One region of the Actinoplanes friuliensis DSM 7358 genome, then DNA from elsewhere that is predicted to be linked to it. Evidence: predicted binding sites of a transcription regulator. Region 1 holds the regulator's gene; the other holds the start of a gene.

Region 1 (6,031 bases):
CGCCCGGTCTCGGCGGGAGCGACGATCAGTGCCATGCAACCAGGCACGACATGCCCCAGATCTTGATCTCGGCCCCGCCCGTGATCCGACCAACCCGTGATCAGACCGACCCCCAATCCCTGACCGGTCGCCGACCCTGACCGACCCCTAACCCCGGACCGGCCGCTGACCCCCGACCGGCCGCTGACCCTGACCGACCCCTAACCCCGGACCGGCCTCTAACCCCTGACCGGTCGCTGACCCTGACCGGCTCCCATCGCAAACCCCGCTCAGTGGCCGTTGAATGCGTCTCTCATGCGGGAGAAGAATCCCCCCTGCTTGCTCAGCTCGGCGATGTCTTCGCCGCGGGTTTTGGCGAAGTCGCGGAGCATGCGTTCCTGGTCGGCGGTGAGTTTGGTCGGGGTTTTGACGTCGAGGTGGACGAAGAGCTCGCCGCGACCCTGGCCGCGCAGGTGCGGCACGCCCTTGCCGCGGATGCGCAAGGTCGAGGCCGGTTGGGTGCCCGGTTTGACCTCGATGTTCTCTTCGCTGTCCAGGGTTTTGATCGTGAGGCGGGTGCCGAGGGCCGCCGCGGTCATCGGGAGCGTGACGCGGCAGTGGAGGTCGTCGCCCTTGCGGGAGTAGACGTCGTGGGGGCGCTCGTGGATCTCCACGTAGAGGTCGCCGGCTGTGCCGCCGCCAGGACCGACTTCGCCCTGCTGGGCCAGGCGGATGCGCATGCCGTCCTCGACACCGGCCGGGATCTTGACCGTGAGGGAGCGGCGGGTGCGGATGCGGCCGTCGCCGGCGCAGGTGGGGCAGGGGGTGGGGATGATCGTGCCGTGGCCCTGGCAGACCTGGCAGGGGCGGGAGGAGACGACCTGGCCGAGGAAGGTGCGCTGGACCGACTGGACCTCGCCGCGGCCGCCGCAGGTTTCGCAGGTGGCGAGGTGGGTGCCGGGGGCGGTGCCCGCGCCGGAGCACTGGGTGCAGAGGACTGCGGTGTCGACGGTGATCGGGGCTTCGACGCCGAAGGCTGTTTCGACCAGGTCGAGTTCGAGGCGGAGGATCGCGTCGGCGCCCGGGCGGGTGCGGGGGCGCGGGCCGCGGGAGCCGCCGCCGGCCGCTGTGCCGAAGAAGGCGTCCATGATGTCCTGGAAGCCCACAAAGGGGCCGGCGCCGCCGGGTGCTCCGCCGCCACCGCCTCCGGGGGCGAGGGGGTCGCCGCCGAGGTCGACTATCTGGCGCTTCTGGTCGTCGGAGAGGACCTCGTACGCAGCGTTGATGTCCTTGAACTTCTCGTGCGCTTCGGGGTCCGGGTTGACGTCCGGGTGGAATTGACGGGCCAGCTTGCGGTAGGCGCGCTTGATCTCGTCGTCGGTGGCTTCGCGGCTGATGCCGAGAATTCCGTAGTAGTCCTTGGCCACAGGGTTTCGAGTCCTCATGTCTGCCCCGCGCTGAGCGCTGGAGACCTTCGTCGCGGTTGCGTCAGTTTTGTGCCAGCAAATCGCCAACGTAGCGTGCCACGGCACGCACGGTTGCGATCGTGCCGGGGTAGTCCATCCTTGTGGGTCCGAGGACGCCGAGCCCACCAACGATCGTCGTGCCCGGTCCGTAACCCGTGCTCACCACGGACGCCGCCCGCAGGTTGTCGATCTCGTTCTCGTCGCCGATGCGGACCCGGGTGGTGCTGGGCTCGACCTCGCCGATCAGTTTCAGGAGGATGACCTCCTCCTCGAGCGCTTCCAGAACCGGCCGGAGCGTCCCCTGGAAGTCCAGCACGCCGCCGCGGGTGAGGTTCGCGGTGCCCGCGAGGGCGAGGCGTTCCTCACTGCGTTCGACGAGCGTCTCGAGCAGTACCGATGCCACACAGGCCATCGTGGTGCGCTTCTCAGGGTCGCACTCGTCGACCAGTGCCTGCACCAGCGGCGGGGTGTCGGAGAGCTTCTCGCCGTTGAGCTTGGCGTTTATCTTGCGGCGCATGTCGAGCACGTCGTCGGTCGCGGTGACGCCGGGCAGCTCGACCAGACGCTGCTCGACCCGGCCGGTGTCGGCGATCATGACGAGCATCAGCCGGGTCGTGGAGATCGGCACGAGCTCGAGGTGGCGCACCGACGAGCGGGCCAGGCTCGGATATTGCACGACGGCGACCTGCCGGGTGAGCTGGGCGAGCAGGCGCACCGTGCGGTGCACCACGTCGTCCAGGTCGACCGCGCCGACCAGGAAACGCTCGATCGCGCGCCGCTCGGCCGGGCTGAGCGCCTTGACGCGGGACAGCCGGTCGACGAAGAGCCGGTAACCGGCGTCGGTGGGCACCCGGCCGGCACTGGTGTGCGGCTGCCGGATGTAGCCCTCCTCCTCCAGCACCGCCATGTCGTTGCGGACGGTCGCCGGGGAAACCCCCAGCTGGTGCCGCTCGACCAGCGACTTGCTGCCCACGGGCTCCTGGGTCGCCACGTAGTCCTCGACGATGGCGCGGAGCACTTCCAGCTTGCGGTCATCGAGACTCATGTCGACCCTCCCCGCTCTCTGGCACTCCTTGAAGTCGAGTGCCAGTCTACGTCGCCGCCGCCCCGCGCGCGATGATCGGCCGTGAGTGCCTGCGCCACTTAGCCGACTGTCTATTCTCCGACCTCACTCGGGTGTTGCTCTCGCCTCGGTCGACCTGCGGTCCTACCGTGTGCGACATGACTGAACCGCCGCGCCCGCCCGGTGAGGGGAACCCCTCGGACCCCACCGCGCCCCTCAACCCCTATCCGGGTAACGATCCGGCTCCCGGATCGGCCCCGCCGCCGCCCCCGGCCTACGGCTCGCCGCAGCCGCCGACCTACGGCACCCCTCCGCCCACGTACGGCTCACCGCCGCCCAGCTCGGGCGCTGGTGGCTACGGCCCGCCGCCGTCGTCCGGCGCCGGTGGCTACGGCCCGCCGCCGTCGTCCGGTGCGGGTGGCTACGGTCCCCCGCCGTCGTCCGGCGCGGGTGGCTACGGCCCGCCGCCATCGTCCGGTGCGGGCGGCTACGGTCCCCCGCCCGGCGGCACCCCGTACGGCGCTCCGGGCGCCTACGGTCAGCAGCCCGGTGGCTACCCGCCGCAGGGTTACGCGCCGACCAACGACGACAAGACCTGGATCCTCGTCGCGCACTTCGGCGGCGCGGCCGGCGCCTTCCTCGGTGGTGGCTGCTCGGGCTGGATCGCGCCGCTCGTGGCGCTGCTGGCCAAGGGCAACCAGTCGCCGGCCGTGCGTGCCGAGGCGGTCAAGGCGCTGAACTTCCAGATCCTGTGGTCGATCATCGCGATCGTCGGCTGGGTCCTGACCTGCGCCCTGGTCGGTTTCATCATCGGCCCGGCGGCCTGGGCGATCGGTACGATCTTCGGCATCGTGGCGGGCGTCAAGGCGAACAACAACGAGCCGTACAACTACCCGATGACAGTTTCGATGATCAAGTAAAGACTCTCGGTCATGACGCCGGGCCGGACGTGGCCCGGCGTCAAGGCCGGAAGATCACGGCAGCAGGTCCCGGATCACCGCGTCGGCGAGCAGACGACCCCGCAGGGTCAGCACGACCTGACCGGATTCGTAGGCCGCCGGGTCCAGCAGACCGTCCGCCAGTGCCTTCGCGGCGCCGGTCAGCCCGGTCGCGTCCAGCGTGGCCAGCGGCAGACCGTCCCGCAGACGCACCCGCAGCATCACGTCCTCGACGTGGCGGTCCTCGTCGGTCAGGATCTCCCGCTCCAGCCCGGGCGAGACCCCCTCTTCAACCCTTTTTGCGTACGCGGAAGGGTGCTTGACGTTCCACCACCGCACCCCGCCGACGTGGCTGTGCGCACCGGGGCCGAGCCCCCACCAGTCGCCGCCGGTCCAATAGAGCATGTTGTGCCGGCATCGGGCATCGGGTGTGGTCGCCCAGTTGGACACCTCGTACCAGGAGAAGCCCGCACCGCTCAGGGCCTGCTCCGCCGCCAGGTAGCGGTCTGCCGCGACGTCGTCCTCCGGGTACGGGAGTTCGCCGCGCCGCATCCGGGCGGCCATCCGCGTCCCGTCCTCGACGATCAGCGAGTACGCGCTGACGTGGTCCACTCCGGCGTCGATCACGGTCCGCAGCGAGGCGTCGAAGTCCTCGGGCCGCTCCCCCGGCGTTCCGTAGATCAGGTCGAGGTTGACGTGGTCGAAGCCCGCCTCACGCGCCTCGATCGCCGCCTGGGGTGCACGTCCGGCGGTGTGCTTGCGGTCGAGGATCGCCAGCACGGCCGGGGCGGCGGACTGCATGCCCAGCGAGATCCGCGTGAAGCCGGCCTTGCGCAACGCCTGCAGCGACCGCGGCGTGACCGATTCCGGGTTGGCTTCGGTGGTGACCTCGGCGTTCGCGGTCAGGCCCCAAGTCTTGTCGATGCCTTCGAGGATGCGGCCGAGGTCGTCCGGGTCGAGCAGCGTCGGTGTGCCGCCGCCGACAAAAACGGTGTCGACCGGCGCGCCCGTGACGGTGGCGGCCAGCTTCAGCTCGGCGAGGACCGCGTCGGCGTAACCCTCCCGGCTGGTGCCGCCGCCGAGCTCACTCGCCGTGTACGTGTTGAAGTCGCAGTACCCGCAGCGGCTCGCGCAGAACGGGACGTGGACATAAACCCCGAACCCTCGCCGGCCGACCGCACCCAGCGCGCTTTCGGGCAGGGAACCGTCGCTGGGGACGGGCTCACCGTCGGGCAGAGGACCAGGCATCCGTCAAGTGTGCACGTCCACCGTTAGGGTTCCGGCATGGAGCTGGTCCGCACCGCCACCGACGCCGGGGTGACCACCGTGACCCTGGACAGCCCGGCGAACCGTAATGCCCTTTCCACCCCGTTGATGCGCGAGCTGCTCGACGCGCTCGGCGCCGCGGTCACCAACACCTCGGTCCGCGCGGTGGTGATCTCGCACACGGGTCCGGTCTTCTGCTCGGGCGCCGATCTGAAGGAGACCGCCGAGGCCCGCGAGACCGGCCGCATACCGGCTGAGCTGCTCGGCGACGTGCTCGCCGCGATCTGGGAGTTCCCCAAACCCGTCCTGGCCCGGGTGGCCGGTCCCGCCCGTGCCGGCGGCCTCGGCCTCATCGCCGCCGCCGACCTCGCCCTCTGTACGCGGGAAGCCACGTTCGCCTTCTCGGAGGTGCGCCTCGGGGTGATCCCGGCTGTGATCAGTGCCACCGTCCTGCCCCGGCTGGCACCCCGCGCCGCGGCTGAGCTCTATCTCACCGGCAACGTCTTCGACGGCGTACGCGCGGCCGAGATCGGGCTCGTCACCGCGGCTGTGGAGGCCGGCGAGCTGGATGCGGCTGTCACGGCGTACACGGAAGCTCTGGTCCGTGGGGGTCCGCTGGCGCTGGCCGGCACCAAGCAGTTGCTGCGCCGGAGGCCGGCCGAGACGATCCGCGCCGACCTCGCCGAGCTGGCCGAACGCTCGGCCGGCTACTTCCGGTCGGCCGAGGGACGCGAGGGTGTGACGGCCTTCCGGGAGAAGCGCCCGGCATCGTGGGTGCCGGTCACGCCGGAGTAGAGCACTCGTTGTTTACGCTTGTCACCTGACGGAGGGAGTGTGCGTGCGGAGAAAGCCTGTTGTCCTGGTGGCTCTGCTCGCGCTCGTCGGCGCCCTCGGCGTGTTCGTGGCCGTCAACTCGGTCGGCGGGAAGCTGACCCTGCCGCACCTCGGCCCGGAGTGCACCGTGCGCGCCGACGGTGAGGTCACCCTCGACCTGGTGCAGATGGCCAACGCCGCGACCATCACCGCGGTCGGCGTGCGGCGCAAGATGCCCGAACGCGCCGTGGTGGTCGCGCTGGCCACCGCGTTCCAGGAGTCGAAGCTCGAGAACCTCGAGGACGGCGACCGGGACTCCCTCGGCCTCTTCCAGCAGCGGCCCAGCCAGGGGTGGGGCACCCCGGAGAAGATCCAGGACCCCCGGTACGCGGCGGGCAAGTTCTACTCGTCGCTCAAGAAGGTCAAGGGCTGGCAGAAGATGCGGGTCACCGACGCGGCGCAGAAGGTGCAGCGCTCGGCCTACCCGAACGCGTACGAGAAGTGGG
Region 2 (6,031 bases), 650 kb from region 1:
CCTTGACCGGTGCGGGCACGTTGTCGACGACCACACCGCCCACGGCGAGCAGCGGCGACGAGAGCGGACCGGTGAAGACGGCAATGACCTCGGCGACACCGAGGGCGACACCGGCAGCAGCAACGCCGGCCAGTGCGGCCCGCAGGGAGAGTTTCACGTCTCCCATCCTCCACCTCTACGGGCAAACAACCCTTACGGTTCGGTGACGGCCTGACGCAGCGGGGGCAGAGCTGCCACGAGCGCGTCCAGCAGTTCGACCGCACAGCGGTCCGTCCGTGGCACCGGCAGCTTCGGAACCCCCTCGGCCGGGAGCTCCCAGCTCACCCGTCCGGGGTCGAGCCGGTCGAGGGCGTTGTACCACTGCTGCAACGGCTCGCGGAGCTGGACGTGCGCCGCGAAGTTGCGCCGGCGCCGCGTCTCGTCGGTGTCCCGGCGGCGCTGGAGTGTCTCCACCTCGGGCAGGCCGACCAGGATCGCGTCGGCGAACCCGAGCCGGCCGACGCGGAACGCCTCCCTGGTCACGGTCAGCTCGCGCTCGAAGCGGGCCCGCGGCGCCAGCCCGAGAGCCGCCATGCCCCAGGCGTAGTGCAGCTTGAGCGGGTCGGTGTCGCAGAAGGCGACACCGTCGGCCCGTTCGAGGTCGAGTGCTTCCGTCCAGCGCCGCATGCTGACTCGCGCCCAGTGCCGGGCCAGCGCGACCTCGTCGGCGGGCTCACGACCGGTCGCGGCGTACTCGGCGACGTACCGGCCGACGTACCGACGGCACCACGACGTCTTGCCGGCCGCGGTCGGACCTTCCACCACGACGATCATCCGCGCCTCTTTCCCCCGAATCCCGCATCACACACGAGAAAGGGCGCGCCGCGGAATGCGACGCGCCCTTTTTGCTCCAAGTACTCAGAAACCCGGGCCGTGCTGGTGACCGTGGCCACCGTGGCTGTGGCCACCACCGGCAGCGGCGGGCTCCGGCTCGGCCGGCTTCTCGACCACGAGGCTCTCCGTGGTGAGCAGCAGCGCGGCGATCGAGACGGCGTTGGAGACCGCGTTGCGGGTCACCTTCACCGGGTCGATGATGCCGGCCGCGACCAGGTCGACGTACTCGTCGGTGGCCGCGTTGAGGCCGTGGCCCCAGCCGAGCTCGGCGGACTTGCCCACCACGACGTAACCGTCGTGACCGGCGTTCTGGGCGATCCAGCGCAGCGGCTCGACCAGTGCCTTGCGGACGATCTGCACGCCGACCGCTTCCTCGCCGGTGAGGCCGAGGTTGCCGTCGAGCGTCGAGGCGACCTGCGCGAGGGCGGCGCCGCCACCCGGGACAGTGCCCTCCTCGACCGCAGCCTTGGTCGCCGCGATGGCGTCCTCGATGCGGTGCTTGCGCTCCTTCATCTCGACCTCGGTCGCGGCACCGACCTTGATCACCGCGATGCCGCCGGACAGCTTGGCCAGCCGCTCCGAGAGCTTCTCGCGGTCCCAGTCGGAGTCCGACGCCTCGATCTCCTTGCGGATCTGCGAGACCCGGTCGTCGATCTCGGCCTTGCGACCGCCACCGTCGACGATGGTCGTGTTCTCCTTGTCGACCACGACGCGGCGGGCGGTGCCCAGCATGTCGAGGGTGACCTGGTCGAGCTTGTAACCGAGCTCGGGGGCGATGAGCTCGCCACCGGTCGCGATCGCGAGGTCCTGCAGCATCGCCTTGCGGCGGTCCCCGAAGCCGGGCGCCTTGACGGCGGCGACCTTGAAGGTCTTGCGCAGGGCGTTGACCACGAGGGTCGACAGCGCCTGGCCGTCGACGTCCTCGGCAACGATGAGGAGCGGCTTGCCACCGGAGAGAACCTTCTCCAGCAGCGGCAGCATCTCCTCGACGCTGGAGATCTTCTGGGTGGTGATCAGGAGGTACGCGTCCTCGAGGACGGCCTCCTGCGACTCGGCGTCGGTCACGAAGTTCGGGGAGATGAAGCCCTTGTCGAACTGCAGACCCTCGGTGACGTCGAGCTCGGTGTGCAGGGCGGAGCCCTCCTCGACGGTGATGACACCGTCGCGGCCGACCCGCTCCATGGCCTCGGCGATCAGGTCGCCGATGGTGGCGTCCTGCGCCGAGATGGTGGCGACGTTCGCGATCGCCTTCTTGTCGGCGACCTCGACCGCCTTCTCGAGCAGCGCCTTGGAGACGGCCTCGGCGGCCAGGTCCATGCCGCGCTTGAGCGCGATCGGGTTGGCACCGGCGGTCACGTTGCGGAGGCCCTCACGGACCAGCGCCTGCGCGAGCACGGTCGCCGTGGTGGTCCCGTCGCCGGCGACGTCGTTGGTCTTCGTCGCCACCTCCTTGACCAGCTGGGCACCGAGGTTCTCGTACGGGTCGGAGAGCTCGATCTCCTTGGCGATGGTGACACCGTCGTTGGTGATCGTGGGCGCACCGAACTTCTTGTCGAGAACGACGTTGCGGCCGCGCGGCCCGAGGGTGACCTTGACCGTGTCGGCGAGCGTGTTGACGCCGTGCTCCAACAGGTGCCGGGCGTCGTCGGAGAAACTGAGAATCTTCGCCATTTATGGTCCCTTCAACGCACCGGCGCCCTGGACCGGAAGCCGGGCCAGGGCGCTCAGCACTGTCAGATCAGGTCTACTTCTCGATGACCGCGAGGACGTCACGGGCGGAGAGCACCAGGTACTCCTCGCCGGCGTACTTGACCTCGGTGCCGCCGTACTTCGAGTACAGGACGGTGTCGCCGACCTGCACGTCGATCGGGACGCGGTTGCCCTTGTCGTCGATCCGGCCGGGGCCCACAGCGAGGACGGTGCCCTCCTGCGGCTTCTCCTTGGCGGTGTCGGGGATCACGATGCCCGACGCCGTCGTGGTCTCGGCCTCGTTCGCCTGGACCACGATGCGGTCCTCGAGCGGCTTGATCGCAACCTTTGTCGCGGTAGTCACGGGCATACCCTCCTGGGTACAGGTGTTGTCGCCGGCCAGTGGACAGGCCGGGCTGATGCCTCATGCCACCGGGCGGGGCCGTCGTCGCGGGTGCCGGTCCGCCTGGCGCAAGCGCACGTCCCCGCAAGGGGAGCACGCTGGCACCCTCAGGTTGAGAGTGCTAATCGGAGATTATGCCGGAACTAGCACTCCGTCAACCAGAGTGCCAACACGTCAGCTCCTAGCAGAATGACTCACCGTGGACCTCGAACTGCTCGCCGCCCTGCGTACCGATGAGGGGTCTGCCGCACTGGCGGCCGCCGCCGAGGTCGCCGGGGGTGACCCGCTGGCCGCTGCGACCGCCCTGCGTTCCCGGGGTGTTCCCCCGGCTCTGGCCTCCGCCGCTCTCACCCAGGCCGACCTGCGGATACGCGCGGCGGCGAAGTTCGGCGCGGCCGGCGCCTCGATGGTTTTCACCCGCGCGGGGCTGGAGCAGGCGACGCGGGCGGTGGTCGCCGACCGCCGGGCCGCACGCCTGCGCGCGGCCGGTGTCGAAACTCTCGCCGACCTCGGCTGCGGGCTCGGCTCCGACGCCCTGGCCGCCGCCCGTCAGGGCATCAAGGTGTACGCCGTGGACGCCGATCCCCTCACCGCCGCCCTCGCCTCCGCCAACGCCGAAGCGGCGGGACTGGCCCACCTCGTGACCGTGGAATGCGCGGACGCGACGAGTGTGCCGGTGGAGCAGTTCGACGCGGTTTTCGCCGATCCGGCACGCCGGCGGGCGGGACGCGGCCGGCTGATGGACCCACGCTCTTGGTCCCCGCCGTGGGACTTCATCTCCGCCCTGCCCGGCCGGGTGCCGCGCACGGTGCTCAAGCTGGCCCCCGGCATCGACCACGCCCTGCTGCCACCGGGCGCCGAGGGCGAGTGGGTCAGCGTCGACGGCGATCTGGTCGAGGCCGCGTTCTGGTGCGGACCGCTCGCGGAATTTGCTCGGCGGGCGATCCTTCTGCCCTCGGGTGCCGAGCTGACCGGGTCGGGTGTCGAGGCCGCGCCGGTCGGCCCGGTCGGCGCCTATCTCTACGACCCCGATCCGGCGGTGGTCCGGTCGCATCTGGTGGCCGAGTTCGCCGCGTCGATCGGGGGGCGGATCGCCGACCCCGAGATCGCGTACGTCTACACGGACACCCCGGCCGACACCGTGTTCGGACGGCGGCTGGAGATCACTGACGTGCTGCCGTTCTCGCTCAAACGGCTGCGGATCCTGCTGCGTGAGCGTGGTGTCGGGCGGCTGGAGATCCGCAAGCGCGGGTCGGCGCTCGAGCCCGAGCAGCTGCGCCGGGATCTGCGACTCAGCGGCAGCGCCGGGGCGTCCCTGGTGCTGACCCGGGTGGCTGGCGCGCCGACGGTGCTGCTCTGCCGCTAGCCTGCTTGATCGTGGCGAAGAAGGCTGCCGGCACACCGGCCACCGTGCTGCTCACCGCGCAGGGGGTGGCGCACGAGCTGCATCCGTACGACGCCTCCCCGGACGCCCCGAACTACGGCGCGCTGGTCGCCGAGGCGCTGGGGGTGGATCCGGCGGTGCTGTTCAAGACGTTGATCGCCGAGGTCGACGGTGTCCTCACCGTCGCCGTGGTCCCGGTGACCGGCGAGCTGGACCTCAAGGCCCTCGCCGCGGCCACGGGCGGCAAGCGTGCGGGCCTGGCCGACCGGGCGGCCGCCGAACGCAGCAGCGGGTACGTCCGGGGTGGCATCAGCCCGCTGGGCCAGCGCAAACGCCTGCCCACGGTCGTCGACGACTCGGCGGCCGGCCTCGACCGGATGTACGTGTCGGCCGGGCGCCGGGGCCTGCAGGTGTCGCTGGCGCCGGCCGATCTGATCCGGCTGACCGATGCGTCGTCGGCGAGGATCCGGACATAGAGCTTGATACCCGCCTTCGCCACCCTCCGTTATGACACCGTGACAAACCTCTGTGACCTTTCTCCCGAGATCCGGCAAATCGGAAGCTCGAAGTGACCTAGCGTCACGGTGTGGGGCGACTCGTCCGGCGGGCTTCCGCAGCTAGCGATCAGGCCCGTTGTGCCACGCCCCGGACCGGGAATACGTTGCCCGTCAGCACCGAGGTCCGCGACGTTCCCGGCAGCGCACACCACATCCGACGCTAGGTCCGGATTTGATCCGAGAGGACTCGAGGAATGCGTAAGGGAATGTTCGCCCTTGCCGCGGTGGGCCTGCTGGCCACCAGCAGCATGACTGCATGCGGTGACGACAGCGGAACCGACTCCGGCAGCAGCAGCGGCTCGTCCGTTGGCAAGGTGGGCGTCATCCTGCCGGACACCGCCAGCTCCCAGCGATGGGGCTCCGACGACCCCAAGTTCCTGAAGGCGGCGTTCGACGCGGCCGGTGTGGCGGTCGACATCCAGAACGCCCAGGGTGACAAGAGCCAGTTCCAGACCATCGCGGACGGCATGATCTCCAGCGGCGTCAAGGTGCTGATGATCGTCAACCTGGACTCCGGTACGGGCAAGGCGGTCCTCGACAAGGCCAAGGCAGCCGGCATCGCGACGATCGACTACGACCGGCTCACGCTCAACGGCGGCGCGAACTACTACGTCAGCTTCGACAACGTGGCCGTCGGCAAGCTTCAGGGCGAGGGCCTCGTCAAGTGCCTCACCGACATGAAGGCGACCAAGCCTGTCGTGGCCGAGCTCAACGGCTCGCCGACCGACAACAACGCCACCCTGTTCAAGGAGGGCTACGACTCGGTCCTCAAGCCGAAGTACGACTCGGGTGACTACGTCAAGGGCCCGGACCAGTCCGTACCCGACTGGGACAACGCGCAGGGCGGCACCATCTTCGAGCAGATGCTGACCGAGAAGAAGGACATCAAGGGTGTGCTCGCGGCCAACGACGGCCTGGGCAACGCGGTCATCTCGGTGCTCAAGAAGCAGAGCCTCAACGGCAAGGTCCCGGTCACCGGCCAGGACGCCACCGTGCAGGGCCTGCAGAACATCCTCGCGGGTGACCAGTGCATGACGGTCTACAAGGCCATCAAGCAGGAGGCCGACGCGGCTGCGGACCTCGCCATCTCGCTGGCGAAGGGCGAGAAGAAGGACGTTTCGCAGA

What was found. Region 1 encodes HrcA, which represses chaperone genes, less so after heat shock. Its sites were predicted from a motif close to GGTTNGCACNCTCNNNNNGAGNGTGCNAACC; they were not measured.
Region 2: the regulator HrcA is predicted to act here: its motif matches at 3,062-3,092, upstream of groES (co-chaperone GroES).

The regions. Positions count from the first base shown of each region.
Region 1 covers NC_022657.1:1,713,907-1,719,937, reverse strand. The annotation lists gene dnaJ (molecular chaperone DnaJ) at 270-1,406, opposite strand; gene hrcA (heat-inducible transcriptional repressor HrcA) at 1,468-2,490, opposite strand; gene AFR_RS07940 (DUF4870 domain-containing protein) at 2,667-3,428, shown strand; gene hemW (radical SAM family heme chaperone HemW) at 3,483-4,694, opposite strand; gene AFR_RS07930 (enoyl-CoA hydratase-related protein) at 4,731-5,507, shown strand; gene AFR_RS07925 (hypothetical protein) at 5,545-6,031, shown strand, end outside.
Region 2 covers NC_022657.1:1,062,726-1,068,756, reverse strand. The annotation lists gene AFR_RS04985 (molybdopterin-dependent oxidoreductase) at 1-166, opposite strand, end outside; gene AFR_RS04980 (hypothetical protein) at 193-813, opposite strand; gene groL (chaperonin GroEL) at 898-2,544, opposite strand; gene groES (co-chaperone GroES) at 2,618-2,926, opposite strand; gene AFR_RS04965 (class I SAM-dependent methyltransferase) at 3,165-4,331, shown strand; gene ybaK (Cys-tRNA(Pro) deacylase) at 4,343-4,825, shown strand; gene AFR_RS04955 (sugar ABC transporter substrate-binding protein) at 5,101-6,031, shown strand, end outside.